Regions from separate parts of the Caballeronia sp. S22 genome, predicted to be linked through region 1. Evidence: predicted binding sites of a transcription regulator. Region 1 holds the regulator's gene; the other holds the start of a gene.
The links. The regulator FliA, encoded in region 1, starts transcription of late flagellar genes. The targets are predictions, from matches to a motif close to CTAAAGTTTNNNNNNNNNNNGCCGNTA.

Region 1 (15,943 bases):
TATCAGGCGATGTTGCGCGCCGAAGGCCGCACGCTCGAAGCCGCGCTCAAGTTTCTGGAGGATGCGGCGGCGGCGTTCGCACCTTTACCCGGCGCGGATCGCGTGACCGTCTACGATGCGGTGCCGCTCACCATCGTCAAAGTGTTCAATGTCCATCGGGCGCAACTGCTGCTCGAAAGTGCGTCGCGGGCGGCGTTGCAGGCGTCGTTGCGCGCGTGGCAACCGGCGCTGCGCTCGCTCAAGGGCGTATTGCGATGGAACGTCGAAGTCGATCCGCTGGACGTTTGAGTCGATAAAAAAGCGAGTCAGATTACGTCGCGCGCGGCCCGTCCGCCCCGGTCGGAAGCGTCATCGGATCGGCGAACGTGCGGCGACGCGCCCCGAACGAACAGCACGACGCAGACCGCGATCATCGCCCAAACGCCGGTTACCACCATCCAAGTGCTCATGCTCGTTGCTCTCCCCGAAGTCGCCGTGCGCTGACGGCGAAAGCAGCGCCGTGGGCGGCGCATTGCGTTTATATCGGCGGCGTTAAAGGATTTACGTAGGGCGCGTCCCGAAAATTCCCGACTAGGGAAACTACTAGGCGACAGGCGCCAAGCGACAGCCGGCGGCGCGCTGCTCAAAGCCTTGTTCCATAAGGGTTTCATTGTGGTGCAACCCTAGCGAAAATCTCGGTTGCACCTTTTAAATCAGCGGAGTACGATTCGCCAACTTTTTAGTCATGGGCCGGGTTGGGCACGACCGGCAAACGAAGGAAATATGGCGAGCACAACCCTAGGCGTCAAAGTCGACGATCTGCTGCGTTCCCGGCTCAAAGATGCCGCGACGCGCCTCGAACGCACTCCACACTGGCTGATCAAGCAGGCGATCTTCGCTTATCTGGAGCGTATCGAGCACGGTCAGCTCCCGCCCGAACTGTCGGGCGCGAACGGTTCGTCCGAATTGGCCGATGCCACGCCCGTCGATGGCGACGAAGACGGCGCGCCGCATCCCTTCCTCGATTTCGCGCAGAACGTGCAGCCGCAATCCGTGCTGCGCGCGGCGATCACGGCCGCGTATCGCCGGCCCGAGCCGGAGTGCGTGCCGTTCCTCATCGGCCAGGCGCGCCTGCCCGCAACCGTCGCCGCCGAAACGGAAAAGCTCGCGACGAAGCTCGTCGAAGCGCTCCGCGCGAAAAGCTCGGGCGGCGGCGTCGAAGGGTTGATCCACGAGTTCTCGCTGTCGAGCCAGGAAGGCGTCGCGCTGATGTGCCTCGCCGAAGCGCTCCTGCGCATTCCCGACCGCGCCACGCGCGACGCGCTGATCCGCGACAAGATCAGCAAGGGCGACTGGAAATCGCACATGGGCCAGGCGCCGTCGCTGTTCGTGAACGCCGCGACGTGGGGCCTGATGATCACCGGCAAGCTCGTGACGACGAACAGCGAAGCGGGCCTGTCCTCCGCGCTCACGCGTCTGATCGGCCGCGGCGGCGAACCGCTGATCCGCAAGGGCGTCGATATGGCGATGCGCCTGATGGGCGAGCAGTTCGTCACCGGCGAGACCATATCCGAAGCGCTCGCGAACAGCCGCAAGTACGAGGCGCGCGGTTTCCGCTATTCCTACGACATGCTCGGCGAAGCCGCGACGACGGAAGAAGACGCGCAGCGCTACTACGCGTCCTACGAGCAGGCGATCCACGCGATCGGCAAGGCGGCGGGCGGGCGCGGCATCTACGAAGGCCCGGGCATTTCGATCAAGCTCTCCGCGCTGCATCCGCGTTACTCGCGCTCGCAGCAGGAACGCACGATGACCGAGTTGCTGCCGCGCGTGCGCTCGCTCGCGCAACTGGCGCGGCGCTATGACATCGGCTTGAACATCGACGCCGAGGAAGCCGATCGCCTCGAAATCTCGCTCGATCTGCTCGAAGCGCTGTGCTTCGATCCGGAACTGGCGGGCTGGAACGGCATTGGTTTCGTGGTGCAGGGTTATCAGAAGCGCTGCCCGTTCGTGATCGACTATCTGATCGATCTCGCGCGCCGCAGCCGCCATCGCTTGATGATTCGCCTCGTGAAGGGCGCGTACTGGGATACGGAAATCAAGCGCGCGCAAGTCGATGGCCTCGAAGGCTATCCGGTCTACACGCGCAAGATCTACACGGACATCTCGTATCTCGCGTGCGCGAAGAAGCTGCTCGGCGCGCCGGATGCCGTCTATCCGCAATTCGCGACGCACAACGCGTTCACGCTGTCGGCGATCTATCACCTCGCGGGACAGAACTACTATCCCGGCCAGTACGAATTCCAGTGCCTGCACGGCATGGGCGAGCCGCTCTACGAAGAAGTGACCGGCCGCGACAAGCTGAACCGTCCGTGCCGCGTGTATGCGCCGGTCGGCACGCATGAAACGCTGCTCGCGTATCTCGTGCGCCGCCTGCTGGAGAACGGCGCGAACACGTCGTTCGTGAACCGCATCGCCGATGAATCCATTCCGGTGAAGGAGCTCGTGCGCGATCCGATCGACGAGGCGCAGGAGATCACGCCGCTCGGCGCGCCGCACGCGAAGATTCCGCTGCCGCGTCAGTTGTACGGCAGCGAGCGCTTCAACTCGATGGGCCTCGATCTGTCGAACGAGCATCGGCTGGCGTCGCTGTCGTCGGCGTTGCTGGCGAGCGCGCATCATCCGTGGCGCGCCGAACCAATGCTGGAAGGCGGCACGATCATCGAGAACGGCATGCCGGCGCGCGACGTGCGCAATCCGTCGGATCTGCGCGATATCGTCGGCACGGTCGTGGAAGCGTCGCCGGAACAGGTGAGCGCGGCGATCGCCAACGCCGTGGCCGCCGCGCCGATCTGGCAGGCGACGCCTGTCGAAGACCGCGCCGATTGCCTCGCGCGCGCCGCCGATCTGCTCGAAGCGCAGATGCACACGCTGATGGGCCTCGTCGTGCGCGAAGCGGGCAAGTCCTTGCCGAACGCGATCGCGGAGATCCGCGAGGCCATCGATTTTCTGCGTTACTACGCGTCGCAGATACGCGCCGAGTTTTCGAACGATACACATCGTCCGCTCGGGCCGGTCGTGTGCATCAGCCCGTGGAACTTCCCGCTCGCGATCTTCATGGGTCAGGTCGCCGCTGCGCTCGCGGCGGGCAATCCGGTGCTCGCGAAGCCCGCCGAACAAACGCCGCTGATCGCCGCGCAAGCCGTGCGCATTCTGCGCGAATCGGGCGTGCCCGCGGGCGCGGTGCAATTGCTGCCGGGCAACGGCGAAACGGTCGGCGCGGCTTTGGTCGCCGATCCGCGCACGCGCGCCGTCATGTTCACCGGCTCGACGGAAGTCGCCCGCCTCATCAACAAGACGCTGTCCGAGCGCCTCGACCCGGACGGCCGTCCGATTCCGCTGATCGCGGAAACCGGCGGCCAGAACGCGATGATCGTCGATTCGTCGGCGCTCGCGGAGCAGGTGGTCGCGGACGTGCTGCAGTCGTCGTTCGACTCGGCCGGCCAGCGCTGCTCGGCGCTGCGCGTGCTGTGCCTGCAGGACGACGTCGCCGATCGCACGCTCGAAATGCTGACCGGCGCGATGAAGCAGCTTGCGGTGGGCAATCCGGATCGTCTGTCGGCGGATGTCGGCCCGGTGATCGATGCGGACGCGAAGCGCGGCATCGACGCGCATATCGCCGGGATGCGCGACAAGGGCCGCAACGTCACGCAACTGCCGCTGCCGGACGCGTGCGCGCAAGGCACGTTCGTGCCGCCGACGCTCATCGAACTCGACAGCATCGACGAGCTCAAGCGCGAAGTGTTCGGCCCGGTGCTGCATGTGGTGCGTTATCGCCGATCGAACCTTGATAAACTCCTCGACCAAATTCGCTCGACGGGTTATGGCCTTACGCTCGGCATCCATACGCGTATCGACGAAACCATCGCGCATGTGATCGCGCGGGCGCATGTGGGCAACATCTACGTGAACCGTAACGTGATCGGCGCGGTGGTCGGCGTGCAGCCGTTCGGCGGCGAAGGTTTGTCGGGCACGGGTCCGAAGGCGGGCGGCGCGCTGTACTTGCAGCGTCTCCTGGCGAAGCGCCCGACCGGTTTGCCGAAGTCGCTCGCGAGCACGCTCGTCGTCGATCAGACCGCGTCGAAGGACACGCCCACGGCAGCGCTCACCGCGTTGCGCGACTGGGCGATCGGCGAACGCGATCCGCAGACGGCCGCGCGCTGCGATGGCTATCTGCAGCATGTGATGGCAGGCGCGACGGCAGTTCTGAACGGCCCGACGGGCGAGCGCAACACGTACACGCTCGGCGCGCGCGGCACGGTGCTGTGCGTGGCGGCGACATCGAGCGGCGCGCGCGCGCAACTGGCCGCCGCGCTCGCGACGGGCAACCGCGCGTTGTTCAGCGGATCGGCGGGCGAGCAACTGGCGGCGTCGCTGCCGGCATCGCTCAAGCCATATGTCCAGGTGCGCCGAGCGGCGGAGGACTTCGACGCCGTTCTGTTCGAAGGCGACAGCGATGAACTGCTGTCGCTCGTGAAGGAAGTCGCGAAGCGCGCGGGACCGATCGTATCGGTGCAGGGCGTGGCTGCGGGAGCGTTCGCCGACGCTGGCCACGATGGCGAAGACTACGCGCTCGAACGTCTGCTGACGGAACGCTCGGTGAGCGTGAACACGGCGGCGGCGGGCGGCAATGCGAATTTGATGACGATCGGTTGAGACACCCCTCGAGCGCTCGATTCAAACGAATTCAAACAAGCGGCAGCAGGCACGGCGATCCCGGCACAAGCTGCCATCCACACTGGAACCAGGAGAAGCTATGAAGCAAACGATGACCAAGCTGGCAGCAGCCATGACGCTCGCCGGCCTGTCGCTCGCGGGGACCGCATTCGCACAGCAAGCCGAGGACGTGAAGGTCGGTTACGCCGGACCGCTGACCGGTGCGCAGGCGCACTACGGCAAGGACATGCAGAACGGCATCACGCTCGCCGTCGAAGATTTCAACGCCACGAAGCCGACGATCGGCGGCAAGCCGGTTCGCATCGTGCTGAACTCGGCCGACGACCAGGCCGACCCGCGCACGGGCACGACCGTCGCGCAGCGCCTCGTCGATGACGGCATCAAGGGCATGCTCGGCCACTTCAATTCGGGCACGACGATCCCGGCATCGCGCATCTACGCGAACGCGGGCATCCCCGAAATCGCGATGGCGACGGCGCCCGAATACACGACGCAAGGCTTCAAGACGGCCTTCCGCATGATGACCTCCGACACGCAGCAAGGCTCGGTCGCGGGCGAGTTCGCGGTGAAGAACCTGAAGGTCAAGAAGATCGCGATCGTCGATGACCGCACGGCGTACGGCCAGGGTCTCGCCGACCAGTTCGAGAAGGCGGCGAAGGCGGCGGGCGGCACGATCGTCGACCGTGAATTCACGAACGACAAGGCTGTCGACTTCAAGGCGATTCTGACCAAGATCAAGTCGATGAACCCGGACCTCGTGTACTACGGCGGTGCGGATTCGCAAGCCGGCCCGATGGTCAAGCAGATGAAGACGCTCGGCTTCCGCGCGCCGCTGATGGCGGGCGAAATGGTGAAGACCGATACCTTCGTCAAGATCGCGGGCGACGCGGCTGAAGGCACGGTGGCATCGCTCGCCGGCCTGCCGATGAACGAAATGCCGGGCGGCGCGGACTACGAAGCGAAGTACAAGAAGCGCTTCAACGAAGACGTGCAAACCTACTCGCCGTACGCCTACGATGGCGCGATGGCGATGTTCAACGCGATGAAGGCGGCCAACTCGACGGACCCGGCGAAGTACCTGCCGTTCCTCGCGAAAACCGACATGCAGGGCGTGACGGCGAAGCACCTGTCGTATGACTCGAAGGGCGATCTGAAGAACGGCGGCATCACGCTGTACAAGGTCGTCGGCGGGAAGTGGACGACGTTGCAGAGCGTGGGCGGGAAGTAAGGTTTCGTTTTCTGCGTTGTATCGAACGGCCCGGTCCGCGTTTGCGGCCGGGCCGTTTTGCGTTGACTCTTGCGAATGCCCTAGCTCGTTCTCACTTTGTCGGCCATCGGGCCTTTGGAGTTCTCCGCAGCTTCGAGATAACTCACTTCCATGCCCGCTTCCAGATCGTCGGGATCGAGATCCGCCAGTACGGAATAGCGGAAATACACATCCTTCGAACCCGTCTCCGGTTTGATAAAACCCCAATGCTCTTTCAGCGTGCCGATCACGCCGACTTTCCAGTCCGACTCCACCGCCCCGGCGGCCGGCTGCCGGTCGCGTTGTCGTTTGAATAAGGTGCTCAGCGCGTCACGTTCCGGTCCTTTGGATTGGTCCATCCTGTCGATAACCTCCGACATCGTGACCGAATAAGTCACTTCCTTATGTAGCATCTGGCTGGGCCGCTCCACGTTGGCGTCGCCATCCACCGCGTCACGGGTAATCGACCAGCTGATCGCCATCACGCGGATGCCAAGCGTCTTGAGTTTACGTACGAGCGGTATGAAGTCGCTGTCGCTGGCGATCAGCACGACGACATCGAATTGCTTGTGGATCGACAGTTCAAAGGCCTCCAGTGCGAGCCAGACGTCGATGCCCTTTTCCTTGCCGGCGAAGTTCATCGGCAGGTAGTGCGCGGTGACGTTCGCGCGCATCAGAATCTCATCGACGACCCGGTCGTTCAGAAGCGCGTCGTTGCCCTTCTCTTTGCTTTTCTGCGCAGAGAAGCGGCCACGGAAATAGTGCGCGTCGATTACTTGACAGTTGCGCGGATCGACCTTTTCTTCGTCCGCAACCTTGTAGCAGATGTAATCGTGAAGCCCGGGAATCGAAATCCAGGCCCTTTTATCATGCCGATGGTTGTAGTACTTGCTGACGCGATCGAAATAATTTCCGTCGTAGAAAACGCCAATCTTGGTCAGTTGCCTCGCTGCATGTGACATCGTGCAGTCGCTCCTTTTGTCGATTATCGAATCGACTCCCTGTATCGAGAGTGCGGATCCGATTATCGGAAGCGAGCAGATGTCTTCGGTAGTGCAGGATGCTGAATTAAGGTTGCCAGAGAGCAGATCAATCGGACGAACTCTTGGGTCGCTTCCAACCCGTCACCATCGCGCGAATAAGATTCTCCCGCGTCCACACGCTCATCAGCACCGCCGCCGCGACATGCACGCATACGCAAACCTCGACCGCAATCGACAGCCACGTATGAACCTCTTGCGGCCACTCCTCACCCCAGAACGCATCGAGTCTCATGATCCAGCCTGACACCGCGAGCGCGAGAATCAGAAACCAGAGAAACAGCGCCATCAATCCGCCGAGCGGATTGTGCGAAACGTGATGCATCGGCTTGCCGTTCGCAAGCGATTTCAGATAGTCGGAGAGATGCGAACGCGTCGGCCACCACGCTGAAAATCGCGCGTGACGCGATCCGATGAAACCCCACACGACACGCGCGACAACGAGCGCCGCCGCGACATATCCAAGCAAACGATGCGTGGAATCCGTCGGCCCGAACAGATTCCACAAGACGATGCCCGCCACGGCCCAGTGCGTGAGCCGCACCCACGCGTCCCAGACTTTCACGCGGGCAAAGTCCGTCACGCTTACTCGACTTCCGACTTCACGACAGCCAGCGTCTTCGTGTCGTAATAGATCTCGACTTTCTTGCCGTTCTTGTCGTGGCCATAGATCTCATAGCAGTTGCCATCGACCTTGAACTTGCGAATCTTGTAGCCTTGCGACTCGAGTTGAGCCTTGGCATCCGATTCCTTCATCCATTCGCTCTTCGGATGCGCGGTGCAGTCTGCCTTCGCGAAAGCCGCGCCCGAAAAGCCCAACGCCAATGACAACGCCAGAATCTTAAGCATCGCTAACTCCCTGTGTTTTCGAACTGGCTACTCTACTGCCACCGGGAGCGGTCTGCAAGAAGATTGAAAGTTTGTCTCTTAGCGCTGTCCTTGCCGGCGAATTTGTTCGAGTGTCGCGCCCGGCGTGCTCTGATCCTGCGGAATGCGAATCTCGATCAACGCGGGCAGGCCCGATTTCCGGGCGCGTTCGAATGCAGGCATGAACTGATCCGTCGTTTCGACGAGTTCGCCGTGCGCGCCGAACGCGTGCGCAAACGCGACGAAATCCGGATTCGTCAGCCCCGTTCCATGCACGCGGTTCGGGTAATGCCGCTCCTGGTGCATACGGATCGTTCCGTACTGCGCGTTGTTCACGACGATGAAGATCACCGGCAATTCATATTGCATCGCCGTGGCGAGTTCCTGACTCGACATCATGAAGCAGCCGTCGCCCGCGAACGCGATCACCGTGCGGTCCGGATAAAGCGACTTCGCGGCGATCGCGGCGGGCACGCCGTAACCCATCGCCCCGCTCGTCGGCGCGCACTGCGACCGGAAATGCCGATACGAATAGTGCCGATGCAGCCAGGTCGCGTAATTGCCCGCGCCGTTCGTGAGGATCGAATCAGCGGGAATCGTTTCCGCGAGCTGGCGCATGATTTCGCCGAGCTGGACATCGCCGAGCATCGGACGCGGCGTGCGCCATTCGAGATACGCGGCGTGCGCGGCCTCGGCTTCGCCATTCCACGCGATATTCGCGGGCGGCGTCAGCGCCGCGAGCATCGACGCGATTTCCGGCATGCCCGAGACGATCGGCAGGTCGGCGCTGTACACGCGCCCGAGTTCCTCCGCGCCCTGATGCACGTGGATGAGCGTCTGCTTCGTCTTCGGGATGTCGAGCAGCGTGTAGCCGCCCGTCGTCGATTCGCCCATGCGCGGGCCGAGCACGAAGAGCACGTCGGCATCGCGCACGCGCGCCGCGAGCGCCGGATTGATGCCGAGGCCGACATCGCCCGCATAGTTCGGATGCTCGTTCGACAGCGTGTCCTGATAGCGGAATGCGCAGCCCACCGGCAACCGCCATTGCTCGACGAAGCGCGCGAAGTCCTGCGTCGCCTCGAGCGTCCAGCCGCTGCCGCCCGCGATCACGAACGGCTTCTTCGCGTTGGCGAGCAGTTCGCGCAACCGGTCGATCTGCGCCGTCGACGGCGATGCCGCCACGCGCTGATAACGCGGCGCGGGCGGCGCTGCGGCGACCGCTTCGGTCAGCATGTCTTCGGGCAGCGCGAGCACGACCGGACCCGGACGGCCCGAGGTCGCCGTGTGAAACGCGTGGCTCATGTACTCCGGCACGCGGCGCGGATCGTCGATCTGCGCGACCCATTTCGCCATCTGCCCGAACATGCGCCGATAGTCGATTTCCTGAAACGCCTCGCGGTCCATGTGATCCCGCGCGCATTGGCCGATGAGCAGGATCATCGGCGTCGAATCCTGAAACGCGGTGTGCACGCCGATCGACGCGTGCGTCGCGCCCGGCCCACGCGTGACGATCGCGACGCCCGGTTTGCCCGTCAGCTTGCCGACCGCTTCGGCCATGTTTGCCGCGCCCGCCTCGTGGCGGCAGACGATCGTCTGAATCTGCGAGGTTTCGTCGTGCAGGGAATCGAGCACGGCGAGAAAGCTCTCGCCGGGCACGCAGAACACGCGCTCGACGCCGTGATGCACGAGCGCATCGACGAGAAGACGCGCGCCGGTAGTTTGATTGTCGGGAGAAGCGGATTGCGCGGAGGGGACAGCGGACGCCATGCGAAGAACTCTCCTGTGAGTGTCCGGATCGTCGCGGATGCGGGCCGGACCGTGAGCGAATTGCCCTAAAGCTTACGCCGTCGGGCGAGCACGCGGCCAGAAGCAAAGCGGAATTTTTTCCCGGCGCGCGCGACCTGTTCGCGCTGCCCGCGGCATTTCCATCAGCCGAAATACCCCTTTTTCTCGCCCCTTATCCAGCGATGGAGAAAGGGTGGAGTTCGCAATAATGGCTTCACTGAAAAGCGGACACGGCAACGAGCCAAGCGGGTCCGCCTCGCAAAGATCGCAGTTTCACCTCATCGGGGGCAAGTTTGAACATTCGTAAATTCATCGGCGCGAACAGCCGCGACGCATTGCGCCAGGTTCGTGAAGCGCTCGGCCCCGATGCCGTGGTGCTGTCCAATCGCACGCTGGATGATGGTTCCGTGGAGATCGTCGGTGTCGCGGACAGCGATATCGCGTCGATCTCGCCGGCCGCGAAGGAACAGGCCGTGCGCTCGGGGGGCTCGTCGCGCGCCGCGCTGGCCGCTGCGGCCGCCGCGCTGCCGGCGAAGCAATCCGCCGCGAATCCCTACGCGAGCGGGGACGTGTTTTCGTCGGTCTTCGGCGCAAACACCGACGCCGACGATGAAGACGATTTCGCGCACGAACACGAAGCCGCTTCCGACGAAGAAGCGCCGCGCACGATGGCCGACTCGAACCCGTGGCTGATCGAGCATGCGAAGCGCATCGCGCAGCAGGCGACGATGCCGTCGAACCGACCGCTGACGGCGTCCGCCGCGATCGCTCGCGGTATGGGCGTGCCGGTTCCTGTCGCCGCGCAAGAGACGCGCGCCGACAGAACGCCGGAAGCAGGCAAGTACGCGATTCGCCAGCAAGCGCATGCGCAAGCGAACCGCGCGGAGGCCATCGCTCAGGCGCGCGTTCAATCGAAGGTCGAAACGCCCGACTGGGCACGCGAAGCCGCGCAGGTCGCCGCACGCCGCGCCGCGCAGAAGATCAACGCGAGCGCGCCGCACGCCGAAGCACCGGCGGCGAGCACCGCGCCGGCTGCGCAGGAAGGCGCCTTCGAAGGTCTGCCGGCGAACGCGGCGGCGGTCGTGACGGAAGCGATCCGCGCACGCATGGAGCAGGTCGTCAACGAAACGGTGATGAACGAGCTTTCGTCGATGCGCTCGATGATGGAAGAGCACTTCTCCGGTCTGCTCTGGGGCGAGCGCCAGCGCCGCAACCCGACGGGCGGCGCGCTGACCAAGCGTCTCTTCGCCGCCGGTTTCTCCGCGCAACTCGTCCGCATGATGGTGGACAACATGCCGGAGATGGAAAGCGTGGAAGGCGCGCTCGAATGGGTGCAGGAAGTGCTCGAATCGAACATCCCGGTGATGGATAGCGAAGATGCGCTGATGGAACGCGGCGGCGTGTTCGCGCTGATGGGCCCGACGGGCGTCGGCAAGACGACGACCACCGCGAAGCTCGCGGCGCGCTGCGTGATGCGCTTCGGCGCAAGCAAGGTCGCGCTGCTCACGACCGACAGCTACCGGATCGGCGCGCACGAGCAACTGCGCATCTTCGGCAAGATTCTCGGCGTGTCGGTTCACGCGGTGAAGGACGCCGCGGACCTGCAGCTCGCGCTTTCCGAGCTGCGCAACAAACATATCGTGCTGATCGACACGATCGGCATGAGCCAGCGCGACCGCATGGTCTCCGACCAGATCGCGATGCTGTGCGGCGCGGGTCATCCGGTGCAGCGCATCCTGCTGCTCAACGCGACGAGCCACGGCGACACGCTCAACGAAGTCGTGCAGGCATACAAGAGCGCGGCGGATCAGCCGCCGCTCGCGGGCTGCATCCTGACCAAGCTCGACGAGGCGACGAATCTCGGCGGCGTGCTCGATACGGTCATCCGCTACAAGCTGCCGGTGCATTACGTGTCGACCGGCCAGAAGGTGCCGGAGAACCTGTACGTCGCGACCAAGCGTTTTCTCATCAAGAGCGCATTCTGCATTCCCCGCGACGGCTCGCCGTTCGTTCCGCAGGACGAAGAAGTGCCGGCGCTGCTCTCCGCATTGTCCGCGCGCGCCACGACCGAACTGCATGGGGTGCACTTTGGATAAGTTCGTGCTCGACCAGGCGGAAGGTCTGCGACGGCTGCTCACGCGTGCCGGTTCGCGCGTGGTGGCGGTTGCGGGCGGGCCGGCGGGCATCGGGTGCACGTCGGCGGTGGTGAATCTCGGCGCGGCGCTGTCCGTGCACGGCAAGGATGTGCTCGTGATCGACGAGCATCAGGACGCGGGATCGGTGAGCCGCATGCTGGGTTTGTCCGATGCAGGCACGCTCGCCGCGGTGATGTCCGGCCGCCGCGCGCTCGCCGATGTCGTCGAGCGCACGCCGTTCGGCTTCTCGCAGATCGCCGCGCCGCGCGACGAGCGCATCAGCCACGACGCCGCGCAGTGCCGCGCATTGCTCGATGGTCCGGCCGACATCGTTTTGATCGATGCGCAGCTGGACCGTCACGGCGCGCTGTCGACGCTCGCGGCTCAGGCGCATGACTTTCTCATCGTGACGCGGGTAGCCGCGTCGGCGATCACCGAGGCGTATGCGTGCATGAAGCGCCTGCACTACGCCCATGCGATCGGCCAGTTCCGCGTGCTCATCAATCACGTGCAGAACCCGGCTGACGCGGCGGTCGCGTTCGACAACCTGTCGGGCGTCGCGAGCCGGTATCTGGCCGTGTCGCTCGTGCAGGCAGGGTATGTGTCCGAGGATGCGCGCGTCGCTCGGGCAAAGGAACTCTCACGCTGCGCAGTCGAAGCGTTCCCGGCCACGGCCGCGGCACGCGACTACCGCGCGATCGCGGCGGAGCTCCTCCACTGGCCGATGCGCCCCGCGCCGTACATGCGCGCGGCGAACGGCCAGCCAGACGCGCGAATTCCGGTTGGCGACTCTGAACAGGGCGGGCGGGAGGCGGCGCATCGTGTGGCCGCGCTTCACGACTTTGCAATGAGCAGCACGGCGTCGATGTGATCAAGATAGGTGACCATGATGTATAACGCCCAAGGCAAACTCTCACAGTCGGACGTCCTGACGAAATATGCGCCGCTCGTTCGTCGGCTGGGGCTTCAGCTCGTCGCCAAGATGCCGGCGAGCGTCGATCTCGACGATCTCATCCAGGCCGGCATGATCGGTCTGCTGGACGCGGCGAGCCGCTACAAGGAAGATCAAGGCGCGCAATTCGAAACCTACGCGAGCCAGCGCATTCGCGGCGCGATGCTCGACGAGCTGCGCGCCAACGACTGGCTGCCGCGCAGCATGCGCAAGACGTCGCGCGAAGTGGAATCGGCGGTGCATAAGGTCGAGCAGAACCTCGGCCGCTCCGCGAGCGAGACGGAGATCGCCGAGCACATGAAGATGCCGCTCGATGAATATCAGTCGATGCTCCAGGATCTGCACGGCAGCCAGCTGATCTACTACGAAGACTTCGACCGCTCCGCTGACGACGAGCCGTTCCTCGACCGTTATTGTGTCGATCGCTCGGACCCGCTTTCGGCGCTGCTCGACGACAGCCTGCGCGGCGCGCTGATCGAAGCGATCGACAAGCTGCCCGAGCGCGAGAAGCTGCTCATGAGCCTTTACTACGAACGCGGCCTGAACCTGCGCGAAATCGGCGCGGTGATGGAAGTGAGCGAATCGCGCGTGTGCCAGCTGCACAGCCAGGCGGTCGCACGTCTGCGCACGAAGCTGCGCGAGCAGGCGTGGACGAGCGTCGAGGCCTGATTCAGTTCGTTTCGAAGTCGCGCGTTTCGGCGAAGACCGTTTTCCCTTCGCCGAGACTTTTCGCGCGATACATCGCACGATCGGCGGCGCGCAGCACGGCGGTGATGCCGGATTGCTGCGCGCTCGTCGCGCTCGAAAGCAGACACGCGCCGATGCTCGCCGATACCGACACCGGCCGCTCCTGCACCGATGTCATCGCGTCGAGAATCGAGTGAATGCTGTCGGCCACCGATAGCACCGCCGCGCGGTCGCGCACCTGATGTGCGAGCACGACGAACTCGTCGCCGCCCAGACGCGCGATGGTGTCCGACTTGCGCATGCGCTTCGCGAGCGATTGCGCGAAGGCTTGCAGCAGCATGTCGCCGACGGCGTGACCGTAGGTATCGTTCACTTCCTTGAAGCCGTCGAGATCGATGAGAAGGAGCGCGGTGGCATCGTCGCCATCGGTTTCGCGCGCGGTCATCGCACGATCGACGATCCGTTCGAGCGCGTATCGGTTGGACAGGCCCGTGAGCGGATCGGTCGATGCCTGACGCGCGAGATCGCGATTCGCATTGCCGAGGCGATCGACGAGTACGCTCAAATACACCGATGCGCCCAGCACGCTCAAACCGAGCCCGATCGCGGCGGGAAGATTGGCGCGCCACCACGGCTGCCAGACGCCGAGCGCCATCACGACGATAAGCGCCGTCGCGCACGACACCGCGAGCGTGCGCTTGCCGTAACGGCATCCCGAGCCGATCAGAAACCAGAACATCACCCAGATGAGCGGCAGCGCGATCGCGCCGCCCGCTGCAAGCGCGAGCCCGAGCAGCGTTTGATCGGCGATGGTCGTGACCGTGAGACGCTTCTCCGACGGCGTGCTCATGCGGCTGACGATCAGCAGCGTGGCCGCACCGTAAGACACGTAGAGCGCGATGAGACGCGCGACCGCCAGTGCATCGTAGGAAGGGCGGAGCCACGCGAAGATGCCGTAGGCCAGAAGAACCGCCGCCCCCATCCAGACCCGCAGCGTGGCCTGCTCGCGCTCGGGATTCCGGTGCTCGGACCATGCGAAGGCATAAGGCCGGCGTGCCGGTTGATGCGCCTGCTCCATACTGAACCCCTGGATGGTGATTTCTTTCTTTTATCTTGCTGTCGTGTACTGCGGCCCCGTCGCGTGGCATCGGCTTTATGGCGTGGTATCGAATTGCGCCGAGCGAGCGATCCGCTATTTTGCAACGTTTTGCGAAGACGCTGTGTTTCGTGTAATAACGGCTTTCGCACTTCTATTTCCGATTCACCGTGATGCGCGACGAATCCATTTCTCTGGTCGGCGAATGGCTGCCGGTCTGCAATAGCGAAGACGTTCCCGAAGGCGGCGCGCGCGGCTTTGTCGTCGCCGATGAGCGCATCGTCGTGTGGCGCGACAGTATCGGCGCGGCGCATGTGTGGCGCGATTACTGTCCGCATCGCGGCGCGCAGTTGTCGCTCGGGCACGTGATGCGCGATCAGATCGTGTGCCCGTATCACGGCTGGCGTTACGACATCGAAGGGCAGTGCTTGCGGATTCCATCGAATCCATCTTTGCGTCCTCCGAAGCGTGCCTGCGCGACGACGTTCGTCAGCGAGGAGAAGTACGGCGTCGTGTGGATGTGCTTCGGCGAGCCGGCCTACGCGCTCGATTTCTTTCCCGAAGCCGCGATTCCCGGTGGCCGGCGCATCAATCTCGCGCCGCAGACGGTGAGGTCATCGGCGCCGCGCGTCGTCGAAAATTTTCTCGATATGGCGCACTTTTCGTTCGTGCATGTGGGGATTCTGGGCGAGGACGCGCACACGGAAGTGCCGGATTATGAAGTCGTGCAGACTTCCGATGGCGGACTGGAGGCGCGGCAGTGTCGGTACTGGCAACCCGCGGGGATTCCTGGACAGGGCGGCGGCGCGATGATCGATTATGTGTATCGCGCGAAGCGTCCGTTGATCGCGAGTCTCACGAAGATGGCGTCAGGCGGACAGGGTGCGCTGCATATCATGCTGGCGGCGTCGCCGGTGACGCAGACGGAAACGCGCGCGTGGCTCGTGTCGATTCATGAGGACGACGCGACGCATTCCGATCAGGCGCTTTACGACTTCAATATGGAAATACTGATGCAGGACACGCCGATCGTCGAGTCGCAATGGCCTCGGCGTCTGCCGCTCGATCTCGATGCGGAGTTGCATCAGCGGTGTGATCGGATGGCGGTGGCTTACCGGAGATGGCTGGCGGGGATGGGGTTCGGCTGGGGGACGATTCTCGCGGAAGCCGAATGATCGCGCGTCGCGGAGAAGGATTGGCGCGCCCGGCTGGGATCGAACCAGCAACCCCTGCCTTCGGAGGGCAGTACTCTATCCATTGAGCTACGGGCGCATCGGGGAGAGGCCTTGCGTGAGGGAAGCGCCAAAAGACAAACGGCTGCTGCAAGGCCCAACGAATCCGAGAGAATACCTGTTTTCCGTGACTTCGTCCATCGCACGGGGTTGGACGCATCGCGCGAAGCATCACACGATTCGGGTA
Region 2 (15,943 bases), 280 kb from region 1:
GACGACCGTGCGCCGAAAGGCTTCGCGCCGCTCGCGATCGGCCTGTGCCTGACGCTCATCCACCTGATCTCGATTCCGGTCACCAATACGTCGGTGAATCCGGCGCGCTCGTCGAGCCAGGCGTTCTTCGTCGGCGGCTGGGCGCTCGATCAACTGTGGATGTTCTGGATCGCGCCGATCGTCGGTGCGATTCTCGCGGGCCTGCTGTATCCGGCTCTGACGCGCCAGAAGTAATCGTCGGCGGCAAATAAAAGACGGGCGCTACATGCGCCCGTTTTTGTTTTCACGCTACGCCGCGCATTCGAATGATTAAAAGCGCGCGACAAATGTAATGCCGAATTACGCAGCATGCTTATGAATTGTTGCGAACCCAGTTTCCTGCATACAGAGCAAGACGCGAAAAGGCCGTCCGACAAGGCTTCCAGCGATGTCACACGCCCAGCTTCCCTTTCCGAAGTCCTTACGTCGCCCTTGCACACCGTAACAAGTCCTCGAAGCATGTAAGACGGCGGACGCTTACATTGAACTCATGCGACACACGTCGCCTTAAAGGAGAAAGACAATGAAGCGCATCGTCACCCAAATGCTCGTCGCGACCGGCCTTGCAATCGGTGCTGTCGGAGCGGCTCAGGCTCACAGCGATCTGCACATCGGCGTATCGCTCGGCGCGCCGGCTTATGTGGCGCCGGCTCCGGTGTACGTGCGTCCTGCGGCGCCTGTGTATCGCGCGCCGTACTATCGCCATGAAGAACCGCGCTGGCACGGTGGCTACGGCCACGATTACGGCCGCTATAACCGCGCGGGCTGGAACCACGGCGGCTACGGCAACAACTGGGGCCATCGCGGATAAGCGAAAACGGGCTGCCGGCAAATCCGGCGGCCCATCGCGATCGACGCTCAGTCGGGCGTCTGTCCCGGCGACGCCAGTTCGTCGCGAATGCCGAACAGCTTGCGCAACTGATGCGCAACGCCCGCTTCGAAGTTGTTCCCGACGCGCGGCACGTCTGGCAGACGCTTGATGAGGTCCGGATTGGCGTTGTTCATCATGAACGGATGCCCGGCGGTTTCGAGCAGATCGATATCGTTCATGTTGTCGCCGAACGCGACGCACTGCGCGGTATCGACATCGAGCCGCTCCAGCACGAAACGCAGCGCCCGCCCTTTTGATACGTCGGACGTCATCACTTCCAGGCAATCCGGCAGCGAATACGTGACGTAGAGCGAATCGCCGAATTCACGTTCGAGGTTCGCGGCGGTTTCCTTCAGATCCGCCGGCTCACCGATATACAGCACTTTCGCGATGTTCACGCCGTCATGCTCGCGCAAATCCATCACCTCGTACTTGAAGCCCGAATCCTGGTGGAAAACCAGCAGTTCGGGCGCGTGGCGGTCGATGAGCCAGGCGTCGTCGGCGAACAGATTGACGATCACGCGGCCGTGCGCGCCCGCGAGTTCCGGCTGCACGAGACGGCGTACGGCGGCGGGATCGAGGTCGCGCGAATAGATGCGCTCGTCGCCGGGCGCATGCACGCGCGCGCCGTTTGACGTGATCAGATATGCGTCGACGCCGAGCAGATCGCGAATGCCGGCGACGTCACGGTAATGCCGGCCCGTCGCAATGATGATGGGCACGCCGCGCGCCGCTAGCGTGCGCACGGTTTCGGCGGTGAAGGGGTCCAGCTGGTGGTCGCTGTTCAGAAGCGTACCGTCGAGATCAGTAGCGATGACCGAGTACATGACTGCCTTTGTGGTGCCGCAAAGCTCGTTATTTTATCGCGCCGGGCTGCCGGCAGCCCCGAATGCGGACGCCGCGCGCCGCGCCAGTTCGAGTGCGCCCGCTGCCGAATCCGCACGCGGCGCCCGCACCCGTTCCCGCAACACGTCCGGCACGAACGGCTCGTAAGGCTCGGCAAGTCCGCCGCACAGCGCGACGGGCAGCGCGCCCGCCGCATCGAGCGCCGCGACCAGACGCTCGATTTCGAGCGCCGCGCGCTTGAGCAGCCGCGCCGCGACCGGATGATCGTGGAACTCGAACACGGTCGGCGCAAGCGTCGCGTAACCGGTCTGGTTCGCGGCGCAAAGCCACACGACGAGGCTGTCGCGATCCGTCGCACCGGTGCGCGCGAGCAGCGCACGCGACCATGCGTCTTCGGTCGCGCGGCCGTCGAGCACGCGTTGAAGATGAACGACCGCGCGCAGGCCGAGCCATGCGCCGCTGGCTTCGTCGCCGCTCGGGAAGCCGTAACCGCCCGCGATGCGGCAAACGCCTGCCTCGTCCAGCGACGCCGCGATGCTGCCCGTGCCGAGCGCGACGATCACGCCGGATTCGCCGCCATGCGCGCCGAGCACGGTCGTGTAGGCGTCGCTTTCCACGCGCAACGCGCGCACGTCCGGCGCGCAGGCGTGGAAGGCCGCGAGCCAGTCCGCGTTGTTCACGCCCGCCAGTCCGCAGCCGAGCACGCAGTTGCGCCAGTCGAAGGGCAGCGCGGCTGCGTCGAACGCTTGCCGGCACGCATCGCCGATGGACTGCCACGCACGTTCGACGCCGAGCCCGAGTCCCGACGGTCCGCCATTCGCGCGTGCGAGCTCGGTGCCGTGCGCGTCCGCGAGGACGACGCGGGTGCCGCTTCCGCCGCCGTCGATGCCGAGCAGGAAGCCGTTGAATTCCGATGTCGAGGATGTAGTCATGGGCGCAAGCTTACCGGTGGCCACGGCGCGCGCCAATTGGCCGAATGGCAGAGGTGGCGCGTCGCGGACGTTCGGCTATGCTGACGCGATCCAAAAAACGACGAGGACTCGCAATGGCAGACACCGATCACACCCGCTGCGCCTGGGCCACGACCGACGCGATGATCCAGTACCACGACGACGAATGGGGCGTGCCTTCGCGCGACGACCAGCATCTGTTCGAAATGCTGATTCTGGAAGGCGCGCAAGCCGGCCTCTCCTGGTCGACGATCCTCAACAAGCGCGAGGGTTATCGGACGCTTTTCGCGGGCTTCGACATCGACAAGGTGGCGCGCTTCACCGAGAAGGACATCGAGCGGATCGTGCTGGACGCGCGCGTCGTACGTAACCGGGCGAAGATCGAATCGGCGGTGCTCAATGCGCGTGCCGTGCAGCAGATCCAGCAGGAACACGGCTCGTTCGCGGACTTCGTCTGGTCTTTCGTCGATGGCAAGACCATCGACACGCCGCGCGATGCCGCGAACCCCACGCCGGCATCCACGCCCGAATCCGACGCCTTGAGCAAGGCGCTCAAGAAGTACGGCTGCAAGTTCATCGGCACGACCATTTGCTACGCCTTCATGCAGGCCACCGGTTTGGTCAACGATCACGCCGTCGGTTGCATATCGCGAGAAAAACCTAAGACAAAAAGGAAGACGGCCGCCAAATCCACACGCTGAAGATATTCGTATGCGGGAAATTTTTGCTTTTTGGCAACACGTCTGAGTACAAAATACGTCTCTTGGCGTAAACACCTATAGAAGCCGATTTTTTTGCAGTGAAGCACGCGCAATGCCCCGAATTGCAAGGCTTTTTGCCGGGTTTTCCGCACTGCACGAACGTACGAGCCGTGTAAAAATGGCGTCCTCGCGTGCGCTGGCGCACCTTTTTACCGGACCGAACCGTTATAACTGACGGTGTACGGATCGTTCACTGAGTGTAGAAATCCGACGCGAGCCAGTCCGGGAAACCGCCGTGCTCGATGCAGTGTCCGAGCGGCGAAGCGTTCATTCAGGTTGCCACATTCGCAACGACGCCGCCGCTCCGGTAAGCAGGTGCAGCTTCTCGAAAACTCAAACGCACGGCCGCTGCGCAGGGGCGCAGGGGAGATGATCATGAAAAGCTTGAACTTCCTGACCCATCAGGAGATTTTCAACGGCGCGGTACAGCATCTTTTTGTGCAAGGGCAAGCGGCTTTGCTGCCGCAGGGCGGCGGCGCGTATCGCGGATACTGCGGCGGCTGTCCTGTCGGCAGCTTCATCAAGCCGCGCGACTACATCACCGCGATGGAAGGCGTGCCCATTCGCTATATCGCGAAGCCGCCCGAGCAGGTGCCGGCGTACATGGATGTCGGCGTCGCGGCGCTCAGGCGCGCGCTGCTCCGTGCGCGCATCAACGTGTTCGATCCCAATACCGTCGAATTGCTCTCCTGTCTGCAGAACGTGCACGACGTCTTCGGCAAGTGGGAGTGGCGCGAGCGTCTGACGTCGATCGCGCGTCAGTTCGGGCTGTCCGCCGAACTTCTCAAAACGGCTGCGTGATATTGCAGGTGCTGTGATGTTGAGCCCCATTACGATGTTGAGCCCGAAGGAGATTTACGAGCGCGTCAGCGAGCACTTGCTGACGCAGCGCGCGGTGTCCGAAGACGACAACGGTTCGTGCCGGCTCCGCAGTCCGGAAGGCCGCAAGTGCGCGATCGGATCGCTGGTGCGCGACGAGCTGTACGAGCCCGAGCTGGAAGGCGTCGGCATTTCGTACTATCGGCATGCGCGGGACGGACGGCTGTTGCGCGCGCTCTACGCATCGAACGTGAATGCCTACGATCCGAACATCATCGATCTGCTGATCGAGCTTGAGGAAGTACACGATTACGCCGATATCGACGAGTGGCCGGAGCTGCTCGCGGCGCTCGGAAAGCGTCACGCGTTCGTGTGACACGCGCAATATCGTAGTTCGAAGCACAAACAAAACGGCGGTGCGCCCATTTGGGTCGCACCGCCGTTTTGCCATGCGGACGAGAATCCGAAAATTCTCGCCGGCCAGAGACGCTTAGTGCATCTTCTTCGGCAGCATCTGGCTGCGCAGGCGCTTGCGCAGACGCGCGACAGCGGCGGCCTTCTTGCGCTTGCGCTCGGTGGTCGGCTTTTCGTACGACTGGCGCTCGCGCAGTTCGGCGATGAGGCCATTGCGCTCGATGGTGCGGCGGAAACGCCGAATCGCGACATCGAACGGCTCGTTTTCTTTGAGGACGATAGTGGTCATGTAAATCCTGAGTTTGCTAAACGTATTTTCAAGCGCGCGACGATAGAGCTGCCGCGCCCCGGCACTCCGATCGTCCGCCGGACATGAAATAGCGCGGCGGACACGAGCAAAGCGGCCACGGAGGCCGGAAAAGAGATCGTTGGGATTCAGCCGCCAAAGCGGCATGCGCTTTCGAAGGAACCACACGAACGCGCGTTTCGGAGCCGTTCGCCGCTGCTTGTTGACGTTGTCATTCTCAGCGGCGAAGGCAGGAAATCGGGCACATTTCTCGATTCGGGCGCGATGTTACCAGAACACCGCACCACTGCCAACTCCCCCCGATCCATCCAACCCATTGATGCAACAGATTTATTTCTGCCACGCGCTGGCTTCGTCGAGGAGCTGGATGTCGTCGGCGGCGAGTTGCAGACGCGTCGCGGCGGCGAGGCTTTCGAGTTGCCCGACCGACGTGGCGCTGGCGATCGGCGCCGTCACGCTCGGACGCGCGATCATCCATGCGAGCGCGACGGTCGCGGGCGTCGTGTCGTTGCGCTTCGCGACTTCGTCGAGCGCATCGAGAATCCTGAAACCGCGCGCGTTCAGATATTTTTCGACGCGCGAGCCGCGCGCCTTGTGCCGCGTGTCTTCCTTCGACCGGTACTTGCCCGACAGGAAACCGCTCGCGAGCCCGTAGTACGGCACGACCGCGATCTTGTGCTGTTCCGCCACCGGCTCCAGACCGGTTTCGTAGCCTTCGCGATCGTAGAGGTTGTATTCGGGCTGAAGGATCTGATACGCCGGCAGTCCCGACTCCTTCGCGACTGCAAGCGCCGTATCGAGCCGCTCGCCCGTGTAGTTCGACGCGCCGATCACCCTCACCTTCCCCGCCTTGATGAGCTTCTGATACGCGTCGAGCGTCTGATCGAGCGGCGTGTTCTCGTCGTCGTAATGCGAGAAGTAGACGTCGATGTAATCGGTCTTGAGACGCCGCAGCGAATCGTCGACGGCCGCCGCGATGTTCGCCGCCATCAGCCCGGCGCGCGTGCCGAGCTTGCCGACTTTTGTCGCGAGCACGACCCGATGCCGCTTGCCGCTTTCCTTGAACCACTTGCCGATGATCGTCTCCGATTCGCCGCCCTGATGCCCCTCGACCCAGGCGGAATAGACGTCCGCGGTGTCGATGAAATTCAGGCCGTGGTCGACGAACGCGTCGAGGATCGAGAACGACGTGCGCTCGTCGGCAGTCCAGCCGAATACGTTGCCGCCGAAGACGAGCGGCGCGATCTTCAGGTCCGATGTGCCGATGCTGCGTGTCTGCATGTGTGCTCCGAATGCGCGAAAAGAACGGACCGAAAAGCATACGCGCGAAACCGGCGCCTTGCTGGGCGAGCGTTCGCAGGCTTACGACTGCATTCATTACACAAATCGTTTGCGAAGGGCTTAAGTTTTTTTCGTGGGGCCCGATAACCACAAGTAGGCGGCCGGCTATCACCGAGCGCAGGACCGCCAGGCAACACTCGGTGCCAAAGCCAAAGCCAGACAAAGTCTCCCAGGAGAGCAAAAATGATCGGTATCAATAGCAATATCAATTCGCTGGTTGCCCAGCAGAACCTCAACGGCACGCAAAGCGCGCTGTCGTCGGCCATCACCCGCCTGTCGTCGGGCAAGCGCATCAACAGCGGCGCGGATGACGCAGCCGGCCTCGCGATCGCCACCCGCATGACGGCGCAGATCAACGGCCTGAACCAGGGCGTGTCGAACGCCAACGACGGCGTGTCGCTCGTTCAAACCGCAAACAGCGGTCTGTCGCAAATCGCCGACAACCTGCAGCGTATTCGTCAGCTGGCTGTTCAGGCTTCGAGCGGCTCGCTCTCGACGTCCGACCAAGCTGCACTGCAACAGGAAGTGACGCAGCGTATCAGCGAAATCAACCGTGTTTCGTCGCAAACGACGTTCAACGGCAAGAGCCTTCTCGATGGCTCGGCAGGCAGCCTGTCGTTCCAGGTTGGCGCGAACGTCGGCCAGAGCATTTCGGTTGACCTGTCGAGCGCGAACGTGTCGGCTACGGCACTCGGCACGCCGTCCAAGGGCACCACGCTGGGTACGATCGACGGCCTGTCGCTGGGCACCAACGGTGCGTACACCACCGGCGGCACGATCACTTCGGTGACCGTGAAGGCCGACGGCAGCGGCGGCTTCACCTACGAGGACAACGCCGGCAATGCATTCACGGGCTCGAACTTGTTCAGCTCCACGTCGGGCGGCAACTTCACGCTCAACGGCGCAGCATTCAGCGGCGGGGCTCCGACCTCGGGTACGCAGGTCACGGAAGTGGCGTCCCTGAAGACGGCCGCATCGGTTCCGAACATCAACAGCATCGACGTTTCGGCAAGCGGTGGCGCAGCATCCGCGATCTACTCGGTCGACAACGCTCTCGCGACGATCAACACGCTCCAGGCAAGCCTGGGCGCCACGCAGAACCGCTTCTCGTCGGTCGCGTCGGCTCAGTCGGCTCAGGCGACCAACCTGTCGTCGGCTCAGTCGCAGATCATGGACGCGAACTTCGCGCAAGAAACCGCGAACCTGAGCAAGGCGCAAGTGCTCGAGCAAGCCGGTATCTCGGTTCTGGCGCAAGCCAACTCGATGCCGCAGCAAGTGCTGAAGCTCCTCGGCTAAGCAACATCGCAGATGCAGTAAGCGGCGCGCGAATTACTTGAAACGCGCGCCGTTCATGACGAAACATCGCAACACAGAAGCAACGAAGCAGCAAGTCAGCGCACCGGGAGCTCGTCTCCCGGTTCGCGTTTGCGGAAAACCCAGCGTTTTTCGCCCACATTCAGACAAACGCCACACGCAACGAACGGAGTACACATGACCACCGTAGCCACGACCTCCACATCGGGCACCACTGTCGATCCGAACAGCGCCGTACAACAGGCTGCGCAGTCGATCATCAGCGGTTCGACGAATTCGACGATGGACGTGAACTCGCTCGTTTCGGCGCTCGTCAATGCGAAGGTCGCCGGACAGACCGCCGCGCTCACCAACAAGCAGACAGCCGACAACACGCAGCTCACCGCGGTCGGTTCGCTCAAGTCTGTGCTCTCGCTGCTGCAAAGCTCGCTCTCGAAGCTGGCCGACGGCACGTCCATGTCGTCGTTCACCGCGACTTCGGACGGCAAGGGTCTCACGGCATCCACCACCACCGGCGCGGTAGCAGGGAGCTATGCGGTCAACGTGACGAACATCGCGTCGGCGCAGTCGCTGACGTCCGGCGTCTTCTCGACGACGGACAATCTCGGCTCCGGCACGATGACCATCAAGGTCGGCAACAAGCAAAGCACGATCACGCTCGACAGCAGCAACAACACGCTCTCGGGCATCGCTAACGCGATCAATTCGGCGTCCGACAATCCGGGCGTCACGGCAACCATCGTCAACGGCACGGACGGCGCGCACCTCGTGCTGCGCTCCTCGTCGACGGGACTCGCCAACGCCATCAACATCGGCGTCACGCCGGACGCCAGCTCCACCAATTCGCCGATCAACAAGCTCGCGGTCACCTCGTCGACCACGACGACCGATCCCGCCCCGAACGATCCGAACAGCACGATCACCGTGCCCGAGCACACGACCATCGACGGCACGAATGGCTGGAAGCAGACGACCTCGGGCGTGGACGCGCATCTGACGGTCGCGGGCACGGCGATCACGAGCGCGTCGAATTCGATCAAGGGCGCGATCACCGGCCTCAACATGTCGCTCACGTCGGACTCGGTTGGCACCACGCAGAATCTGACGATCGGTCAGGACATCAGCGGTCAGAAGACGACGATCGACGCATTCGTTACGGCGTACAACAACTTCATCACGACGGCGGCGTCGCTCACGTCGTACGACTCGACGGCCAGCTCGCAAGGCGCGCTGCTCGGCGACTCGATGATGAACGCGATCAAGAACACGATTTCGAGCACGATCAGCAAGGGCATCGGCAGTGGGACCAATCAGGTGAACCTCGCGTCCATCGGCATCACGTTGCAGCCGGACGGCACGCTGAAAACCGATGAAGACGCGCTGACCGACGCCCTCACCAATAGCACCAGCACGGTAGCCCAGCTGTTCAATTCGAGCAACGGCGTCGCGGCGCAACTGAACACGAGCCTGACGAGTTATCTCGCGACGGGCGGCCTCATCGACACCCGCACGACGGCCCTGAACGCCGATCTGAAGAGCATCTCGGATCAGCAGACGCAGCTCACCTCGTACACGCAGCAGTTGACCACTCAATACAACACGCAGTTCACGGCGCTCAACACGCTGATGTCGCAGATGCAGACTCAGTCGAGCTACCTGACGCAGCTGTTCGGCGGCACCAACAGCGCGGGCGCAATGGCCACGAACGCGAAGTAAGCGCGAATACCGGAGTCGAACATGAACCAGTACGAATTGATCCAGCACGCCTGGACACTGACCGAGGCCATCGAAGCCGCTGTCGCCGCGGAGGACTGGGTGAAAGCGGCCGAACTCACGCAGGCGCGCACGCCGCTCGTCATGCAGATCGGAGCGGAGCAGTCCGCCGACGCGCTCGTCATCATCCGCAAGATTCAGGCGAGCATCGAGTCGATGATGTCGCAAGTGCAAGAGGCGAACGTGCTGCTCTCGACCGGCTATCGCCTCGCGATGGACAAGGCAAATGCCGCTGGCCGATATCACCAGGCTGCGCGGTTCTGAACGTCACTGGGCGCGGTGCGAGGTCGAACTGGGCACTGTGATCGCGCCCCGCTGCTAGTCACACTCGTCTCGTGAATTGGCTCGTGTTTGCCCTCCAGTTCGACGCTTTGTCCACGCAAGACCCTCGCTAGAATTTTGCTACACAGGTTACCCGTTTTCGGGCGACCGCCAACTAGCGAAACGGTCGAGGGACGCAGATGTCGCAATACGAAGCAGCCGAAAAAATGCATCAGTATTACCGGGATGTCTTCACCCGGGAATTCTCCTTTCCGGCGATCGGCAACCTGCCGCGGGAACTCGTCCAGACGGCGCTGAATTCGTGCGATACCGCCGCGCTCGCCGAACATCTGATGCCCGTGCACTCCGGGCTGCCGGCAAACAAGGACGCAGCGCTCAAACTGATGCTGCTGCTGATCTCGCAAGCGAACCTGGCGTTCGACGCTTCCCGCGACGGACTGCAAACGCCATTGCAGCGTCCGCTCGTCGATGCCGTCAAGACCGGTGTCGATCGCGTGCTGAGCCTCGATCCGACCGAGCAATATGTCGTGATCGCCGCTCAGTTGCTGTATCGGCTCGGCGAAATCGAAGCGATGATCGCGCTGCTGAACCAGGTGCCCATGCTGGTCGAGAAATCAGCGACGCTGCAAATGATGATGTCGATGGTCTCGACGATCGCCGGCGACTACGAAGCAGCGCTGCCGTTCCTCGAACGACTCTTCGCGGCAAACGTGCAGGCGCGCAATCCGACGGTTTCGCTGATGGGCATGGCTTGCGCCTACAAGCTGGGCGAGCGTCCGACCGATCCCGTCGATTTCTCGATTCTCACCGCGCCGGTCGCCGCGCACGCTCCGTTGCCTTCATTGAATTGGCTCATCCGGCCTGAGGCCGGTGTGCGAAGCCGCCCGACCGTTCTGATCGCGTGCGATGAAAATTACTTCTTCGCGCACGCGCTCGCGCTGATCGGTTCGTTGCGCGAAACCAATGCAGATGAACTGTGCGTTCACCTGCATCTCTACGCCCCGAATCCGAGTGTTCGCGCTTATGTGACGCAACTGTACGAGCGCTTCCCGGAATTGACGATCACCGCGACGTTCGAGGAACCGACCTGGGTAAAGGAAGGAGCGAACGTCTATTTCGCGTCGCGCCGCTTCGTGGTCGCGTCGCAATTGCTCGAGATGCTCAACGCGCCGGTGATGGTCGTCGACGCCGATTGCCTGTTCCGCAAAAGCTGGCGGAAGTGGATTGCCGAGCACGATCTGCATGCCGATGTGATCACCACCGACCTGCCGTTTGCGCCGTTCTGGGAGAAAGTGCCCGGCGGCTTCGTCTATCTCGCCCCGACGGAAATTGGTCGCCGCTATATCGGCCTGGCTGCCGCTTTGATCCACCACAATCTGGCGCAGCACAATCGATTGTGGTTTCTGGATCAGATCGGTCTCTCGGTTGCATTCGACGAAGTGCTGGCCAATGCACCCGCCGGGTCGTGGCAAGGCGGAAAGAAGCTGTTCGATATCAGCCACTCGGATGATGCGCTGACCTGGGTCGTGACGACGGTCAAGCACTCGAAAGGTCGCTATCACGACTACAAGCGTTCCGTGATGGAGCGGCAAGGCTGGCTATCCTGGAACACGCCCGGCGATATTTTCCAGATCCTCAGCGAGCGCACCCAGAAGGTCGATTTCATTCAAGTTGGCGCAATGGATGGCAAGAGCTATGACCCGATTCATCCTTACGTGAAGCAATTTGGCTGGAAGGGCATCCTCATCGAACCGCTCCCCGACATGATGGTCCAACTCAAGGCGAACTACGCCGGGACCAACGGACTGATCTTCGAGAACGTGGCGATCGCGGAACAAGCTGGCAGTTTCCCCTTGTACCGGGTTACACAGGAGACCATCCGCAAACATAATCTGCCGCATTGGCTCGGCGGAATGTCGACCTTCAGCGACACGAAACTGAAGGATTTTGAGGACTACGTCGAAGTTCAGATGGTCGAGGGATTGCCGTTGCGCGCTGTCCTCGATCGCAACGCGGTGTCGCACATCGACGTTTTGCAGATCGATACGGAAGGGTTCGATTACCGGGTATTCCGGCAATTCGATTTCACGGCATATCGTCCGAAAGTCATCAATATCGAGGTCGTGAACCTGTCGCAGGAAGAACATGCCGCGCTCGCGAGCGATCTCGTCGATCAGGGATACATCTTCTTCTACTACGAGATGGATCTAATGGCCGTCGATCTGCGATTCTTCGATGCAGCCTTGCCTGAGAAATTGACGATCGCCGAAGCGGAAGCCCTGGCTTGAATCGTTGACGCGCGCCGGTAGCGGCGCCGGTCGATCGGGCGGAGCAGACGGGCGCGGATGTGAAATCCGCGCCCGTTTTCCGTTTACTCGCCGCCCTTTCCTCCTTGCCCGACGGCAGCGCTGCAAAACCTGCTCGTCGCGGGATCGCCTACAATCAATGACCCCTCGACAAAGTCGGCTCACACGCCATGGGTTATCTGAATTTCTCCCTCGATCTGGAGTGAACAATGGAGCGCATCGCAATCTATGGTTGCGGAGGTTCCGGCCGGGAGCTTCTGCCTCTGGCAAGAACTCGCGCCAGCCTTTCGGACGTCCCGCCGGATATCGTCTTCGTGTCTGACACGGCATGCGAAATCGGCACGGAAAAGAACGGTGTAGTCGTGATCTCGTTCACTGATCTCATCTCGTCCCGGCATAGAGACCGTGAGGTAATCGTGTCGCTCGGCTCGTCACCGGCGCGCCGATCCATCGTGGAACGCTGTGAGCGCGAGGAACTGGTATTCGGGACGCTGGCTGCATCGACGTACGTCTGTCAGGATGACGTGCAGGTGGGTGAAGGCGCCGTGTTCTGCGACTTTTCCATGTGCAGATCGAATGCGAGGATCGGTCGCCACTTCCAGTGCAACACCTATAGCTACGTGGCGCACGACTGCATCGTCGGCGACTTCGTCACGTTCGCGCCACGGGTATCGTGTAACGGGCGCGTCGTCATCGAGGACGACGTCTATATCGGCACCGGAGCCGTTCTGAGGCAGGGCTCGCCCGACAAGCCGCTGCGCATCGGAAAAGGGGCGACCGTCGGCATGGGCGCCGTCGTCACGAAAGACGTTCCGCCGGGCATCACGGTCGTCGGAAATCCGGCTCGCCCGCTCGTGCGAAAGAAGGCTTGAGCAGCGGCCGGCACGAATGGCGCCGAGCATGAAGACTCGCCTGGGTCGCCTCAATGACGAAAGCCGCGGCGACTTCCCGTCTCCCGCGGCCATTCGAAACTAAATCGACAAGCTCGTGCAATCGCTCAACCGTCGATCGGACTTCCGGTTGCGTCGATATGCGCAGCGGGCAGTCCGTCACACCATCGTTGCCACATCGTTCTGAATGCACGAGAGACGCCTTCGGCAACCACATCCGGCTGGAACACGGCCGACTGACGGCAGCGATCGCGCAGGCCCAGCCTGATTTCGTTGAGCGTGGCAAGCTCGCCCACGGTCGATACGGCCAATCGAACAAAATCGTCCTGATCTCGCGCGACGAAGCGATCGAGCCCGACATGCGCCGTCCATGCGGTCGAGGCGCGGCTGACGAGCGAGTCGCCGACCATCGTCAAGGTCGGCACGCCCATCCACAGCGCGTTGAGCGTGGTGGTCGAAGCCGAATACGGAAATGCATCGAGGCACATGTCGACCTGATGGTGCTGCTGCAAATACACGGAGACGCTCGATCGCTGCCGGAACGCAAGCCGATATTGCGATATGCCCGCGTCGGCGAACCATTTGGTCACCCTCGCTTCGTCGGACTGGTCACCCTCTCTGCGCATTGCGCCGATGAGCATCCTGGAATTCGGCACCGCATGCATCACTTTCGCCCAAAGCGCGATCACGTCCGGGCGAAGCTTGTTAATGCGGTTGAAGCTGCCGAAGGTGACATATCCATTGTGGAGTGCCGGCAAGAGGTTGACTGGCGGGCTGTTCTCCGCGGGGATGAACGGTCCGATCGCAGGCAGATGCACGATCTTTTCGGTGAGTTGACCAGACACCAGTTCAAGCGGCGCGAAAAAGCGATCGGCGAGGTAATAGTCGACCGTCGACAGCCCTGTCGTTGCCGGATAACCAATCCAGCTGGCCTGAATCGGTGCGGGTTTGCGGACGAAGGACAGCAGCCGGTTGCGACCGGTATGGCCCGACAGATCGACGAGAATGTCGATGCCGTCGGTTTGAATCGTGCGCGCGAGCTGCTCGTCGGACATTCTTGAAACCTGACGCCAGTGCGAAGTACAGGCGCGGAACCGCTGGGTCGTCGCGTCCTCGACCGTGTGGTTGTAGTAGATATAAGTTTGAATGCTCGAGTCGTCGGCCATGCTCTTCAGCACGGGCAGCACGTAAGACGCCACCGCGTGAGTGAAAAGGTCGCCCGAGACGAAACCGACCCGCAGGATTCGGCCGGGGGATCGATCGATTTGACGCTTCAACTGGAGCTTCGGAATCGATGCCTCGTGGTGATGTGCGAAGTTCCGATGCTCCGCGAGCAAGGCGCCCTGATCGATGTCCGTTTGATGCACGAGGCAGAACAGCAGATTGCTGTGGGAAGCGGCGTCGCCGGGGTTGACCTCGACTGCACGGCGCAGATGTTCTGCCGCCTCGGACATCATGCCGGCCTCGAGCATCAGCATCCCGAGCGTCCCGTGGTTTCCCGATGAGGACGGCGCCAGTTCGATGGCCCGGCGGCACGAGGCCACGGCATCGTGGAACCTTCCCAGGCCACCCAGCGCAATGCCCATGATGCGGTAAGCTTCAGCACGGTCCGGAGCGCTTTCCAGAATGGTCCGGCACTCGCTTTCCGCGGCGCCGTGCTGCCCCAGAACCACGAGCGTATCGGCGAGCAACACGCGAGTCTGAATGTCGCCCGGTTCCAGTTCGATCGAACTTTTCAGCGGCGCGACGGACTCGCCATGCCGGCCATCGCGATTGAGCGCAACACCCAGGCAACGCCACGCACTTCCGTCCTGCGGATAGCGCTGGGTCATGGTGGACGCGGCTTTGGCAGCGTCCCCGAACTGGCCTTTGTTGAACAAAGCCGAAAAGTGATTGATCTCGCGCGTCGAAGGGCGGCGGATTCCTGTCGCGCCAACTTTCCTGACCTTGGCATCGACGACCGGCGCCGGAGTCGGCGCGGCGGCAGGCACGAAGCTCACTTCGACCGCACCCGTCATCCGTCTGATCAGGTGGTCCGCCAGGGGTCCTTCGAGTCCGTGCTTCTGGCCGATTTCGAAAGCGATCCAGGCCGCCGACACCTGCTTGTCCTCGATCAGCGCGTTGACGTAGGCGAACCAGTACTGACCGTTCTGCGGTATTGCCCCGATGCTCGCTTCGAAGTGAGGCAGCGCCCTGGACGGACTGCCGGTTTGCACGTACAGCGTCCCAAGATGAAAGTTCGCGTCCGGCTGACCGGGCATTGCCGCCAGAATGCCGAGATACAGACGCTCGGCCTCGCCGTGCTCGCCGTTTTGCTGATGCTGCAGCGCGGTTTTCAGGGCGACGACGATATCCTGTTCGGACGGAGATGCAAGGGCGACGGCTTCGGCGAGCGACAGATGGCTATTCATGATGTTCTGTGTTACTTGGAATACCGCAAGTGTGCGGTCTAGGCATCAACGTTCATCTCCGAAGATGACGTCAGAAGGGGGCGTTGTTCGACCTATGACCTAAGCGCGGTCATCGGTGTCGCGCGGCTCAGCAGCTCTCGATGACCTCGACGATCCTGTCGATATCTGCCTCGGACAGCCCCGGGTAAATAGGCAGGCACAGCACCTTGGACGAGGCATCCGCCGCGCAAGGCAAGTTGCTTCGATGCGCTGACGGCAGTCCCCGATACATCGGGAAATCGGAGATCAGCGGATAGAAGTAGCGACGGACGATGATTTCCTGTTCGCGAAACTTGTCGTAGAGCGCGTCGCGGCTCAGCGGAAAGTCGGCATCGACTTGAATCGGGAAATAGGAATAGTTGGCCACCGTTTCGCCGCTGTCGCCAAGGCATCGGATACCTCGAACCTGACTTAGCAGCCTGCGATACGTCGCGTCGATTTTCTTGCGCGACTCCAGCGCGGCGTCGATGTGCTGAAGCTGCAGCATGCCGAACGCGGCGTTCACCTCGCTCATCTTGCCGTTGATTCCCGGCGCCACGACCGTGACTTCATCCACGAAACCGAAGTTCTTCAGATGATC

Region 2: ACEN42_RS14845 (flagellin) is a predicted target of FliA. The motif match lies at 6,408-6,434, and genes of this name have one in related genera.

What each region holds. Positions count from the first base shown of each region.
Region 1 covers NZ_OZ180035.1:201,042-216,984, forward strand. The annotation lists gene ACEN42_RS00925 (primosomal protein N') at 1-288, shown strand, start outside; gene putA (trifunctional transcriptional regulator/proline dehydrogenase/L-glutamate gamma-semialdehyde dehydrogenase) at 763-4,695, shown strand; gene ACEN42_RS00935 (branched-chain amino acid ABC transporter substrate-binding protein) at 4,796-5,944, shown strand; gene ACEN42_RS00940 (NYN domain-containing protein) at 6,025-6,924, opposite strand; gene ACEN42_RS00945 (cytochrome b/b6 domain-containing protein) at 7,052-7,585, opposite strand; gene ACEN42_RS00950 (PepSY domain-containing protein) at 7,588-7,851, opposite strand; gene ACEN42_RS00955 (thiamine pyrophosphate-binding protein) at 7,930-9,636, opposite strand; gene flhF (flagellar biosynthesis protein FlhF) at 9,948-11,750, shown strand; gene ACEN42_RS00965 (MinD/ParA family protein) at 11,743-12,660, shown strand; gene ACEN42_RS00970 (RNA polymerase sigma factor FliA) at 12,676-13,410, shown strand; gene ACEN42_RS00975 (diguanylate cyclase) at 13,412-14,506, opposite strand; gene ACEN42_RS00980 (Rieske 2Fe-2S domain-containing protein) at 14,698-15,699, shown strand; tRNA gene ACEN42_RS00985 (tRNA-Arg) at 15,721-15,796, opposite strand.
Region 2 covers NZ_OZ180035.1:3,153,023-3,168,965, forward strand. The annotation lists gene aqpZ (aquaporin Z) at 1-234, shown strand, start outside; gene ACEN42_RS14805 (hypothetical protein) at 563-850, shown strand; gene ACEN42_RS14810 (Cof-type HAD-IIB family hydrolase) at 898-1,737, opposite strand; gene ACEN42_RS14815 (BadF/BadG/BcrA/BcrD ATPase family protein) at 1,771-2,688, opposite strand; gene ACEN42_RS14820 (DNA-3-methyladenine glycosylase I) at 2,802-3,407, shown strand; gene ACEN42_RS14825 (hypothetical protein) at 3,843-4,268, shown strand; gene ACEN42_RS14830 (hypothetical protein) at 4,285-4,662, shown strand; gene rpsU (30S ribosomal protein S21) at 4,777-4,989, opposite strand; gene ACEN42_RS14840 (aldo/keto reductase) at 5,338-6,288, opposite strand; gene ACEN42_RS14845 (flagellin) at 6,532-7,644, shown strand; gene fliD (flagellar filament capping protein FliD) at 7,840-9,378, shown strand; gene ACEN42_RS14855 (flagellar protein FliT) at 9,400-9,699, shown strand; gene ACEN42_RS14860 (FkbM family methyltransferase) at 9,897-12,005, shown strand; gene ACEN42_RS14865 (NeuD/PglB/VioB family sugar acetyltransferase) at 12,233-12,895, shown strand; gene ACEN42_RS14870 (tetratricopeptide repeat protein) at 13,021-15,324, opposite strand; gene vioA (dTDP-4-amino-4,6-dideoxy-D-glucose aminotransferase VioA) at 15,452-15,943, opposite strand, start outside.